Regions from separate parts of the Enterobacter sp. SM3 genome, predicted to be linked through region 1. Evidence: predicted binding sites of a transcription regulator. Region 1 holds the regulator's gene; each other region holds the start of a gene.
The links. The regulator LexA, encoded in region 1, represses DNA repair genes until DNA is damaged. The targets are predictions, from matches to a motif close to TNCTGTATGTACATACAGNA.
Positions count from the first base shown of each region.

Region 2: dinB (DNA polymerase IV) is a predicted target of LexA. The motif match lies at 2,062-2,081, and genes of this name have one in related genera.
Region 3: sbmC (DNA gyrase inhibitor SbmC) is a predicted target of LexA. The motif match lies at 2,544-2,563, and genes of this name have one in related genera.

Region 1 is NZ_CP099971.1:357,361-361,759, reverse strand. Features, by position in the region: gene dinF (MATE family efflux transporter DinF) at 1-893, opposite strand, end outside; gene lexA (transcriptional repressor LexA) at 957-1,565, opposite strand; gene GVO84_RS01555 (diacylglycerol kinase) at 1,674-2,042, opposite strand; gene plsB (glycerol-3-phosphate 1-O-acyltransferase PlsB) at 2,197-4,399, shown strand, end outside.
Region 2 is NZ_CP099971.1:981,114-985,512, reverse strand. Features, by position in the region: gene pepD (cytosol nonspecific dipeptidase) at 1-930, shown strand, start outside; gene dinB (DNA polymerase IV) at 986-2,044, opposite strand; gene nqrM ((Na+)-NQR maturation NqrM) at 2,152-2,355, opposite strand; gene nqrF (NADH:ubiquinone reductase (Na(+)-transporting) subunit F) at 2,355-3,578, opposite strand; gene nqrE (NADH:ubiquinone reductase (Na(+)-transporting) subunit E) at 3,589-4,185, opposite strand; gene GVO84_RS04485 (NADH:ubiquinone reductase (Na(+)-transporting) subunit D) at 4,192-4,399, opposite strand, start outside.
Region 3 is NZ_CP099971.1:3,098,458-3,102,856, forward strand. Features, by position in the region: gene GVO84_RS14570 (gamma-glutamylcyclotransferase family protein) at 27-362, shown strand; gene GVO84_RS14575 (DUF496 family protein) at 410-745, opposite strand; gene GVO84_RS14580 (FUSC family protein) at 904-1,962, opposite strand; gene sbmC (DNA gyrase inhibitor SbmC) at 2,055-2,528, opposite strand; gene dacD (serine-type D-Ala-D-Ala carboxypeptidase DacD) at 2,648-3,814, opposite strand; gene sbcB (exodeoxyribonuclease I) at 4,013-4,399, shown strand, end outside.

The DNA of each region.
Region 1 (4,399 bases):
GCCTGCCCGGAATGCGCTTCTACCGCATAGGCAAAACCGTCCAGCGCGTAGGCGGTAAAGGTCAGTAGCGTCATCAATACCGCGTTGACCGCAACGATTTCTGGCCCCAGTCGAGCCCCGAATACCGTCAGCGCGCCGAAGCAGAGCTGAAGCAGCAGCGAGCGCAGCATGATGTCACGATTAAGTGCCAGCAGCTTACGGATATTGCCGCGCCATGCGGTTTTGAGCAGCGCCAGGGAGATGCCGCGCATCGCCAGCACGCGCCAGACCATCCACAGGCCAATAATAAAGGTTCCGTACTCGGCAATCGCCGTCGCCAGCGCCGCGCCCTGCACATTCATATGCAGACCCATGACCAGCCAGACATCCAAAACGATATTGAGCAGGTTACCCACCACCAGCAAAATGACCGGCGCACGGGCGTACTGAACGCCCAGTAGCCACCCCAGCAGAACCAGGTTAGCCAGCGACGCGGGCGCGCTGAGCCAGCGGATTTCAAGGAAACGTCGCGCCTGCGCCAGTACCGCCTCGCTGCCGCCAACAACATGGAGTGCAAGGTCGATCAGAGGCGTACGTAATAAAACGATTAACGCCCCCGCGCCAAGCGCAAGGATCAGCGGCTGCACCAGCGCGCGCGCCAGACGCAGCGGATCTTTTGCGCCATAAGCCTGTGCCGTAAGCCCGGTGGTGCTCATACGCAAAAAGAGCAGCAGCATAAACAGGAAGCTGGTTGCCGTCGCGCCAATCGCCACGCCGCCAAGATAAACAGGCGAATCAAGGTGACCAATAACGGCAGTATCGACCAGACCGAGCAAGGGAACGGTAATATTGGAGAAAATCATCGGCAGAGCAAGACGCCACAATGCCTTATCGGATGCCGTCAGCAGTGACATGAAAAATACCGGGAGTGGAGAATGAAGCAGGCTACAGCGGCGCCATAGCCTGTCAGGAAGAGGTTACAGCCATTCGCCGTTGCGAATGACCCCAACCGCCAGTCCTTCGATAGAGAAGTTGTGTTCGCGGAGATCGACCACAATCGGGGAGAACTCATTGTTTTCAGGCAGTAGCTGAACGGTGTTCCCCTGTTTTTTCAAACGCTTGACGGTGACTTCATCATCAATGCGTGCGACAACCACCTGGCCGTTACGCACATCCTGCGTTTTGTGCACCGCAAGCAGATCGCCGTCAAGAATGCCGATGTCTTTCATCGACATACCGCTGACGCGCAGCAGGAAATCAGCGCTCGGTTTGAACATGGCCGGATCGACCTGGTAGTGGCCTTCAATATGCTGCTGTGCCAGTAAAGGCTCACCGGCAGCAACACGCCCCACCAGCGGAATGCCCGTCTCTTCTTCCACCAGTAGGCGGATACCACGTGACGCGCCTGAAACAATCTCAATCACGCCCTTACGCGCCAGCGCTTTGAGGTGTTCTTCGGCAGCATTCGGAGAACGGAAGCCCAGACGCTGCGCGATTTCCGCACGCGTGGGTGGCATACCCGTCTGGCCGATATGATCCCGGATGAGATCAAACACCTCTTGCTGCCTGGTCGTTAACGCTTTCATTCCGCCCCCTGGGTGTATATACAGTTATGCTGTGAGTATATACAGTCAAAGGCGATTTTGGAACCAAAAACTGCACAAAAAACCAGGGACTTAATTATTCCTCGAGGCTCATCGGAAATGTGACCAAAGCAGCGTGACCCAGGTGATTACGGCAGTGATAATCGCCAGCAACACGGCAGCAGAGCCCATGTCTTTTGCGCGGCCAGAAAGCTCGTGGAAATCTGAACCAATGCGATCAACAACAGCTTCAATAGCGCTATTAAGAATTTCCACTATCATCACCAGAAGCACGGAACCGATAAGAAGTACGCGGGTAATAGCATCAACATCAAGGAAACAGGCGATGATCACCGCGATGATAGCGGCGACGCCCTCCTGGCGAAAGGCGGCTTCGTTGATCCACGCGGCACGGAACCCTTTCCATGAATAGCCGGCGGCTTTGATGATACGCGTTAACCCAGTGGTATTATTGGCCATTAAAAGAACCTTTTATGAAAAAAAGCGTCAGTAACAGGAACTGTAGCGCGTTTCGCTACAGCCTGAAGTATGACGGGTAACAACAGAAATTTTGCGCGCTTTCTGTTATCCTTGCGCCGCAATTGCATTATTAACCAGAGGCTTTACATCGTTTATGTCCGGCTGGCCACGAATTTACTACAAATTACTTAATTTACCATTAAGCATCCTGGTAAAAAGCAAGTCTATCCCAGCGGAACCCGCGCTGGAATTGGGGCTCGATACGTCGCGTCCTATTATGTACGTTTTGCCTTATAACTCGAAGGCAGACTTACTAACGCTTCGCGCCCAGTGTCTGGCGCATGACTTACCTGACCCGCTTGAACCGCTAGAAGTTGACGGCACTTTACTGCCGCGCTACGTGTTCATTCACGGTGGACCGCGCGTGTTTACCTACTACACGCCAAAAGAAGAGTCCATCAAGCTGTTCCATGACTATCTCGACCTGCACCGCAGCAACCCCGATCTGGATGTGCAGATGGTGCCGGTATCGGTGATGTTTGGTCGTCGCCCGGGCCGTGAAAAAGGTGAAGAGAACCCGCCGCTGCGCATGCTTAACGGCATCCAGAAGTTCTTCGCGGTCTCCTGGCTGGGACGCGACAGCTTTGTGCGTTTCTCCCCTTCCGTTTCGCTGCGTCGAATGGCGGACGAGCACGGCACCGACAAGATCATCGCGCAGAAACTGGCGCGCGTGGCGCGTATGCACTTCGCCCGCCAGCGCCTGGCTGCCGTAGGGCCGCGTCTCCCGGCGCGTCAGGATCTGTTCAACAAGCTGCTGGCCTCCAAAGCGATTGCCCGCGCCGTCGAAGACGAAGCGCGCAGCAAGAAAATATCGCATGAGAAAGCCCAGCAGAACGCCATTGCACTGATGGAAGAGATTGCAGCGAACTTCTCATACGAGATGATCCGCCTGTCCGATCGTATTCTCGGCTTTACCTGGAACCGCCTCTACCAGGGCATCAACGTTCATAACGCCGAGCGCGTACGCCAGCTGGCGCATGACGGCCATGAGATTGTCTATGTTCCCTGCCACCGCAGCCACATGGACTACCTGCTTCTTTCCTATGTGCTCTATCATCAGGGGCTGGTACCGCCGCACATTGCTGCCGGTATCAACCTGAATTTCTGGCCAGCAGGCCCGATTTTCCGCCGCCTGGGCGCCTTCTTTATCCGTCGTACCTTCAAGGGCAACAAGCTCTACTCCACCGTGTTCCGCGAGTATCTGGGCGAGCTGTTCAGCCGCGGCTATTCTGTGGAGTACTTCGTCGAAGGCGGTCGTTCCCGTACCGGACGCCTGCTCGATCCGAAGACCGGCACGCTGTCGATGACCATTCAGGCGATGCTGCGCGGAGGAACCCGTCCAATCACGCTGGTGCCAATCTACATTGGCTATGAGCACGTGATGGAAGTGGGCACGTACGCCAAAGAGCTGCGCGGTGCGACCAAAGAGAAAGAGAGCCTGCCGCAGATGCTGCGCGGCTTAAGCAAGCTACGCAATCTCGGTCAGGGCTATGTGAACTTTGGCGAGCCGATGCCGCTGATGACGTACCTGAACCATCACGTTCCCGAGTGGCGCGAATCCATCGATCCTATCGAAGCGATTCGTCCAGCCTGGCTGACGCCAACGGTTAACGGCATCGCGTCCGAGCTGATGGTGCGCATTAACAACGCCGGTGCGGCTAACGCCATGAACCTGTGCTGTACGGCGCTTCTGGCTTCGCGTCAGCGCTCGCTGACCCGCGAACAGCTCACGGAGCAGCTGGATTGCTATCTGGACATGATGCGCAACGTGCCGTATTCCGTTGATTCAACTGTGCCTTCTGCTACCGCCAGTGAGCTTATCGATCACGCGTTGCAGATGAACAAGTTTGAAGTCGAAAAGGACACGATCGGCGACATCATCATTCTGCCGCGCGAGCAGGCAGTTCTGATGACGTACTACCGCAACAACATCACCCATATGCTGATGCTGCCGTCGCTCATGGCGGCCATCATCACCCAGCATCGCCGTATCTCGCGTCAGGAACTCTTGCGTCACGTTGATACGCTCTACCCGATGCTGAAAGCGGAGCTGTTCCTGCGCTGGAGCAAAGATGAGCTGGCGGGCGAACTGGATAAACTGACGGAAGAGCTGCGTCGTCAGGGGCTGATTACCGTCTCAAACGACGAGCTGCACATCAATCCTTCACGCTCCCGCACCCTGCAACTGCTGGCGGCCGGCGCGCGCGAAACGCTGCAGCGCTACGCCATAACGTTCTGGCTGCTGAGTGCGAACCCGTCTATCAACCGCGGTACGCTGGAGAAAGAGAGCCGGACGC
Region 2 (4,399 bases), 620 kb from region 1:
TACATGGGCTGCGCGGGCGGGATTGATTTTATCTCTACCCTGCCGCTGTCGCGCGAAGCTATTCCTGCTGGCTTCCAGACCTTCAAGCTGACGCTGAAAGGGCTGAAAGGCGGCCACTCCGGCGGCGATATTCACCTGGGTCTGGGTAACGCCAACAAGCTGCTGGCGCGCTTCCTGGCAGGCCATGCGGCCGAGCTGGATCTGCGTCTGGTAGACTTCAACGGCGGTACCCTGCGCAACGCGATCCCGCGTGAAGCGTTCACCACCGTAGCAGTACCGGCGGCAAAAGCGGACGAGCTGAAAAAACTCTCCAGCGTATATCTGGATATCCTGGAAAACGAACTGTCGGCGAAAGAGAAAAACCTGACCGTGGTGCTGGAATCCGTGACCACGGATAAAGCCGCCCTGACCGCGCAGTCTCGTGACACCTTCGTTCAGTTGCTGAACGCAACGCCAAACGGCGTGATCCGCAACTCTGACGTGGCGAAAGGCGTGGTGGAAACCTCACTGAACGTGGGCGTGGTGACCATGAGCGACGACAGCGCGGAAATCATCTGCCTGATTCGTTCCCTTATCGACAGCGGTAAAGAGTATGTGGTGAGCATGCTGGAATCTCTGGGCACGCTGGCGGGCGCGAAAACGTCTGCAAAAGGCAGCTACCCGGGCTGGCAGCCGGATGCAAGTTCTCCGGTGATGGCGCTGGTGCGTGAAACCTATCAGCGTCTGTTCAACAGCACCCCGAACATCCAGGTGATCCACGCGGGTCTGGAATGTGGTCTGTTCAAGAAACCGTATCCGGATATGGATATGGTGTCCATTGGGCCAACCATTACCGGTCCGCACTCGCCAGATGAGCAGGTTCATATCGAAAGCGTCGGTCACTACTGGACGCTGCTGACTGAACTGCTGAAAGCGATCCCCGTTAAGTAATTAGCCGTTTGATGCCCGGTGGCGCTTCGCTTACCGGGCCTACGATTAAAGCACTCTACAGCCCTAATACCAGCTGCCGCTCTAACTGCGGATCCAGCAGCGTAACGTGCAAACCCACCAGCCTCACCCCTCGCCCGCCTCGTCTTTCTTCCCATGCCTTTTTCGCCGTCGCGATAAGATCGTCTTTATTCAGACGTGGCCAGACGTGTTCCTGCGTGGTCTGCTGGAAGTCGTTGAATTTTAATTTGATGCCCTGACGGGCGATGAGCAGATCCGGCTTCACCTTGCTTAAGCGTCGTTCCAGCTCCGGGTAAAGCTGTTCCGTGATAATGGTTTCGCATTCGGACCAGTCATGAATATCTTCAATAAGTGTGCGCTCAACGCCGACGGATTTACGTAGCCGCTCGCTGTTCACATCGCGATCGTCAATTCCCTGGCTGCGCTCCCACAGCACGCGGCCAAACTTCCCGAAGCGCTTGAGCAGCATCGCGAGATCGCTTCGCTGCACGTCTTCGCAGGTCCGTAGCCCCATGCTTTCCAGCTTTGCGGCGGAGACTTTCCCCACGCCCGGGATTTTACCGAGCGGCAGCGTTTTCAAAAATGCAGGCACCTCTTCCGGCGTGATGACGTACTGGCCGTTGGGCTTATTTAAATCGGAGGCAATTTTGGCGAGGAATTTAACTGGCGCGACGCCCGCAGACGCCGTCAGATTCAGTTCGTTGAAAATCGTCTGGCGGATCTCCTGAGCCATCAGCGTGGCGGAGCCGTGGCAGTGCACGCTGTCGGTGACATCCAGATAGGCTTCGTCCAGCGACAGCGGCTCTATCAGAGAGGTATAGCGGGAGAAGATTTCCCGAATATGAAGGGAAGCCTCTTTATAGGCTTCAAACCGGCCGGGCAGAAGCGTGAGATGAGGGCAAAGCTTTAAGGCCATCGCCGTTGGCATCGCGCTGCGCACGCCAAATTTGCGCGCAGGATAGTTGGCGGTGCTGATGACACCACGCTGAACGCGGCTGCCGCCAATGGCGATGGGAATATCCCGCAGCGCCGGGTTGTCACGCATCTCCACTGCGGCAAAAAAGCAGTCCATATCGACATGGATTATTTTGCGCATAGTAAGCCCTCACTCATCACTGGATAAGTATACAGTAAATAAATAAGGGTTGAGAAGTGTGCGTGGGAATTGTCGGGTGGCGGCTTCGCCTTACCCGACCTACACGACTAAATAATGCGCTGCTGCTCGCGGGCCATTCTTTTTTTCCGCGCATCGCACGGTTCCGGGCAGTCGCAAACCTTTTCCATCCCAATGGAGGAAATACCGCCGCAGCTGCCCTGAATGCTTTTCCGCTTAACGATCCAGCCTAACGACATGCCGAAGATGACAAGCACAAACACCACAAAGGTTGCCAGAAACGTCAGCATCATCAGCCTCCAAAGTCATCGAGCATGATGTTCTCATCTTCAACGCCGAGATCTTTCAGCATCTTAATCACGGCGGCGTTCATCATCGGCGGACCACACATATAGAACTCGCAGTCCTCGGGCGCCGGGTGCTGCTTGAGGTAGTTTTCATACAGCACGTTGTGGATGAACCCCGTATAGCCCGTCCAGTTATCTTCCGGCTGCGGATCGGAAAGCGCCACGTGGAAGGTAAAGTTCGGGTTTTCACGCGCCAGCTGTTTAAACTCATCATCATAAAACATCTCGCGCAGCGAGCGCGCCCCGTACCAGAAGCTGATCTTACGCTGGCTACCCAGCCGCTTGAGCTGGTCAAAGATGTGCGAGCGCATCGGGGCCATACCGGCACCGCCGCCGATAAAGACCATTTCCGCGTCGGTATCTTTCGCGAAGAACTCCCCAAACGGACCGGAGATGGTCACCTTATCTCCCGGCTTCAGAGACCAGATATATGACGACATCACGCCCGGCGGCGCGTCCGGCACATTCGGTGGCGGCGTGGCGATACGCACGTTGAGCATGATAATGCCCTTCTCTTCCGGGTAGTTTGCCATCGAGTAGGCGCGCAGCGTCGGCTCTTTTACCTCCGATACAAAGCGGAAGAGATTGAATTTGTCCCAGTCGGCACGATACTCCTCAGGCACGTCGAAGTCCGCGTAGGCCACGGTATGCTCAGGACATTCAATCTGAATGTATCCCCCGGCGCGGAACGGAACATCTTCCCCTTCAGGGACACGCAGCTTGAGCTCTTTAATGAACGTGGCTTTGTTATCATTAGAGATAACTTCGCACTCCCATTTTTTCACGCCGAAGATCTCTTCCGGCAGCTCAATCTTCATGTTCTGACGCACCGCGACCTGACAGGCCAGACGGCAGCCCTCTTTTGCCTCACGCTTTGTGATGTGCGTCAACTCGGTTGGCAGAATATCGCCACCGCCCTCTTTTACCGTCACGCGGCACTGCCCGCAAGAGCCGCCGCCGCCGCAGGCTGAGGAGACAAAAATGCCGTTACCGGAGAGCGTGTTGAGCAGCTTGTCCCCCGCCGGCGTGCGGATCTGGTTCTGCGGGTCGTCGTTAATATCAATCACCACGTCACCGGAATTCACCAGCTTCGCGCGCGCCGCCAGAATTAATCCTGACAGCACCAGTACAATCAGCGTGAACATCACCACGCCAAGGATAATTTCCATCTGTTAGCCCTTATAGCTGCACACCGGAGAAGGACATAAAGCCCAGCGCCATCAGCCCGGTGGTGATAAAGGTGATCCCTAAGCCACGCAGACCCGCAGGCACGTTGGCATATTTCATTTTCTCGCGGATCCCCGCCATGGTGACAATCGCCAGCATCCAGCCGATACCGGAACCAAAACCGTACACCACGGATTCACTGAAGTTGTAATCACGCTGAACCATAAACGAGACGCCGCCAAAGATGGCGCAGTTCACCGCGATCAGCGGCAGGAAGATCCCCAGCGCGTTGTACAGCGACGGGAAGTACTTATCGAGGATCATCTCGAGTATTTGCACCAGCGCCGCGATCACCCCGATAAAGGTGATGAAGTTCAGGAAGCTGAGATCGACCCCTTCCACCAGCGCGCCGTCCCGCAGCACAAAGTTGTACACCAGATTGTTAATCGGAACCGAAAGCCCCAACACAACGGTGACCGCCACACCCAGGCCAAATGCCGTGGAGACCTTTTTAGACACGGCAAGGAACGTACACATGCCGAGGAAAAACGCGAGCGCCATGTTTTCAACAAACACCGCGCGCACAAACAAACTCAGGTAATGAGCCATCGTCGGTTACTCCTTTTCCTGCTGTTCTGGTCTCAACGTACGAATCAGCCAGATCAACAAACCGATAATGAAAAATGCGCTAGGGGCCAGCAGGAACAGGCCGTTTGGCAGATACCAGCCGCCGTTCTGCACCGTGTCCAGCACCGTGATGCCAAACAGCTTGCCGCTGCCAATCAGCTCTCGCAGGAACCCCACGGTCAGCAGGATCACGCCG
Region 3 (4,399 bases), 2.1 Mb from region 1:
GCTTTTTGCTTTTCCGGTGAGGATAAATGGACGCACTGTTTGTTTACGGCACACTACGCCCCGGTCACTCTAATGCGCATATTCTTGAACACATTGGCGGTGAATGGCTGTCCGGCTTCGTATCCGGTACGTTTTACGAACGCGGCTGGGGCGCTGCGGCGGACTTCCCGGGGATTGTGCTCCACCCTGATGGCCCCCGCGTCGAAGGCTATCTGTTTATCTCTGATAACCTTGACGCACACTGGCAAATGCTGGATGAATTTGAAGATGGCTACGATCGGGTTGAGGTCACGGTGACCACCCTTGAAGGCAAGCAGGTTAAGGCCTGGATTTATCAGCTACAGCCGCGTTCTGCGTCATAAAAAAAGGCTCTCTGTCACCAGAGAGCCTTTTTCACTATTCGCTGCGATTACTCGCTTTTTGCTTCGCCGTTTTTGATTTCGCCCATCACTTTCAGCTTCTTGGAGATGTCACGACGCTCTTTGGACAGCTCAGCGTTTTTGATGATGTAGTCATCAACGCGGTCTTCATAGTCGCTCTTCATGCTGGCGATGATGCCCTGAATAGCTTCAACGCTCATACCTGGCTTGATGTAGTCGCTCAGGTTGTCGAGCAGCAGAACACGTTTCTGGTTGTCACGGATCTTCTTCTCAACGTCCTGGATTTCACGCTGCAGCTTGTTTTTGCGGCGGAACAGGCGGACGAATTCCAGAACATCCTGGAACGAAGGCTTGGTAGTTTCCATTTTTACACCCCTGATAATGTGAGATTCGGATTCGTTAAGGCAACCGTTGTAACAATAACCTTACTGACAGCGGCTGCGAATGACAATGAGTATATCGTTTAAAGCTATCATAACCCCAATTGCTGCTGAATCGAAGCAGCAGCCGTCACATACGCCTTTTATTTGCGCAGCGCCCGGCAAATAAGGTGCGATAACAGCTCAAGCTGCCGCGCCAGTTCCATGCTCAGCCAGACGTAGCCATGAATAGGCGTTTCCGCCACGTTATCGCTCTGGCGCTCGTTGATGAGCTGCTTCAGCTCCGCGACGATCTCATTCAGCCGCTCGCTGTTGGCCAGTATCGGCTGCGGGTTCCCTTCATAGAGCGCATGGGCGATGGTCAACAGCGTTTGCTGCGTCATCTGCTGGGTCTCTTTAAGGGTCTGCGCGTTAAGCATCAGCAGATGGCTGGGACGCGAGGCCCAGTGGGCGTTGATTTGCAGTTCAAGCATGCAGACCAAATTGCGGCTTACCGTCTGGATAGCTTCAAAAATCGATTTCTGAATATGGGTTTCTTTGCTGGCGGGCGTGATCAGGCCGCGCATTTTAACCACGTCGTTGAGGATCGTTTGCAGATGCTTTTCCAGCCGGGGACGCTCAACCAGATTCGGGGAAAAACCGGCCTGATAGACGCGGTTAAAGGCGGTGACGTAGTTAGCCATCTGAATACGCCAGTGCAGAAAAGCACGCTGTGGCCAGATACCGGTGAAGAGCATGGCCAGCAGTGACCCCAGGATGACATCCCCGCTTCGCCACAGCGCCGTGGTCATATCCCCGGCGGGCGCACCGACAACCACCGCGAGCGTAATACCAATCAGCAGCGCCTGATACGGTCTTTTGCCCAGCGCCAGCCAGCCGCACAGGAACATGGCGGCACCGCACCATGCCAGCATCACGGGAAATGAGATGAGCTCCAGCTTCAGGGCGATAAGCCCAAGCGCCGAGCCTAAAACCGTCCCGCCAATTCGCTCAAAAGCGCGCGGAACAACGTTTCCCCAAAACGAGATGGGCCCCATCACCACCACCAGCGTGATCAGCGGCCACGTCCCTTCGGGAACGTCCAGCAAACGGACCAGCACAAACGTTAATACGAAAGCCAGCGCGATGCGACACCCGTGCACCACGCGGTAATGTTTGTACAACCGAATTTCAAAAGGGGTTAATGATTTGTCGGGACGCACACCCGCTCTCCAGCTACACGGCAAATCACAATTGTACTGTGTTTTCAGCCGGGCGGATCGCTCCCGGCTGAAAAACCCTTCACTTCGCAGGCTTAAACCGTTTTATGCTCTACCGCGATATACATTTCGATATCCCAGTAGCCGTCTGCATTGCCGTCATTGAGATAGCGCTCGAAGCAGGGTTTGAGCGCCATCTGGTACTTATTGTCCTGCAGCAGGGAATTAAAGAACTGATACCACGGCGTGGCGAAGTCGTAGTTTTCCACGCGCGCCGTCGCCACGGCATAATCCCCGGCCGCGATTTCCGTCATCATGACGCCTTCGCTGTTTTCCGGGATGACGAAATCATCCGGTACCGTAACCGCCGTATCGCAGCGCAGTTTTTCTGCCGGGACCTCGTCGGGGTTATCGTAGTAGACCGCAACCCACTCCAGCGGCTCAATGTGACGCCCGTCCACCCACATCACCAGCTGTTCAAAACCCTGTTTTACCGTTTGTTCCCACGGTCCGACCAAATGAAAACCGGCAATCTTACGTTTCTGTTGCTGCTTAATGCTGTAGTCCATGCTGCCTCCACCTATCACTGTATATTCATACACTATAAAACTGGATGACTATTATCGGCAAACGAGGAGTGTTTATTATGTGAGCAGACTCGCAACCCTGCCAGCCTGCTCAGCAACAGTTAAAGCGTGTGGTGCAGATAATCGCTCATGCGAGAGAACAGGCCGCCTTTATCAACGGCTTCCAGCGTCACCAGCGGCCAGTGCGCCACCACTTTGTCGCGGTCGTAGAGCTGGATCTCACCCACCCGCTGGTGCGCGGCGATCGGCGCTTCCAGCTCTTTTTTATCCAGCACGTATTTGGCTTTGATGTTCGGCACTTCCGCTTTCGGCAGTGCCAGCCAGAAGTCCTGGTCGGTACCCAGTTTCACCTGCTCCTTATCGCCGTACCAGATACGTTCTGTCCCCACTTTTTTACCGCTATGCAGGATCTGCACCGTATCGAAATTCTGCTGCCCCCAGTGCAGCAGTTTTCGGGCCTGGTCCTCGCGCCCTTTCGGGCTGTCCGCCCCCATGACCACCGCGATTAAACGGCGCTGCCCGTCAACGGCGGACGCAATCAGGTTAAAGCCCGCCCCCGAGGTATGTCCCGTTTTAAGGCCGTCCACGTTCATGGTTTTATCCCACAGCAGGCCGTTACGGTTCTGCTGGGTGATCCCGTTCCAGGTCAGGCTCTTTTCACTGTACATATGATAAAACTCAGGCTCGCCGTGGATGATGGCGCGGGAGAGTACGGCCAGGTCATAGGCCGAGCTGTGCTGGCCCGGCGCGTCCAGCCCGTGGACGGTTTCAAAATGCGTATCGCGCAGATTCAACTTTTGCACGTAGTCGTTCATCATCTTCACAAACTGCGGCTGACCGCCCGCCACGTGATCGGCCAGCGCCACGCAGGCGTCGTTGCCGGAATCGACAATCAGGCCACGGCTTAAGTCACGTACGGAGACGCGATCGCCCTCTTTCAGGAACATGAGCGACGAGCCGTCAAAAACCGGGTTGCCTTTAGCCCACGCGTCACGCCCTACGGTGACAATGTCGTCCGGCGTAATGCGGTGGCTATCAATGGCCCGATCAACCACATACCCCGTCATCAGCTTGGTCAGGCTCGCCGGATTACGTTGTTGATGTTCGTTGCCCGCCGTTAAGATCTGACCAGTCGTGTAGTCCATCAGCACCCAGGAGCCAGCCTGAATGGCCGGAGGCTGCGGCGAAAAATCCAGTGGTTCGGCCGCAAAAGCAGATGAGACACTCGAAGCGAGTAAAGAAACAGCAATAAACAGACGGCGTTTCAACGGTATATCCTCAGGTCATTAAAAATCGATGACCTTTTTACGGGAGTTCTGATGTCGTTACCTGGCTTAATTGCAAAAAAATGTGACAGAACGCTGATTTTTCTCTGAAGCTGGCGCGCAAATTTGCGCCATGGCGGTGCTTTTTATTCGGTCTGGACCGCACGATCGTTTACCATAGTGACGTCATTTTTTAACAGGATGGTATTACTGGTGTCTGACTCTGCCGCTCGCCCGACTTTTTTGTTCCACGACTACGAAACCTTTGGCACGCACCCGGCGCTGGACCGACCGGCGCAGTTTGCCGCCATCCGTACCGACGACGAATTCAACATCATTGGCGAGCCTGAGGTCTTTTACTGCAAGCCTGCGGATGACTACCTGCCTCAGCCCGGGGCGGTCATGGTCACCGGGATCACCCCTCAGGAAGCGCGTGAGAAAGGCGTTAACGAGGCAGAATTCGCCCGACGCATCCACGATCTGTTTACCGTCCCCAATACCTGCGTGGTCGGTTACAACAACATCCGCTTCGATGACGAAGTGACGCGCAACATCTTCTATCGTAACTTTTACGATCCCTATGCCTGG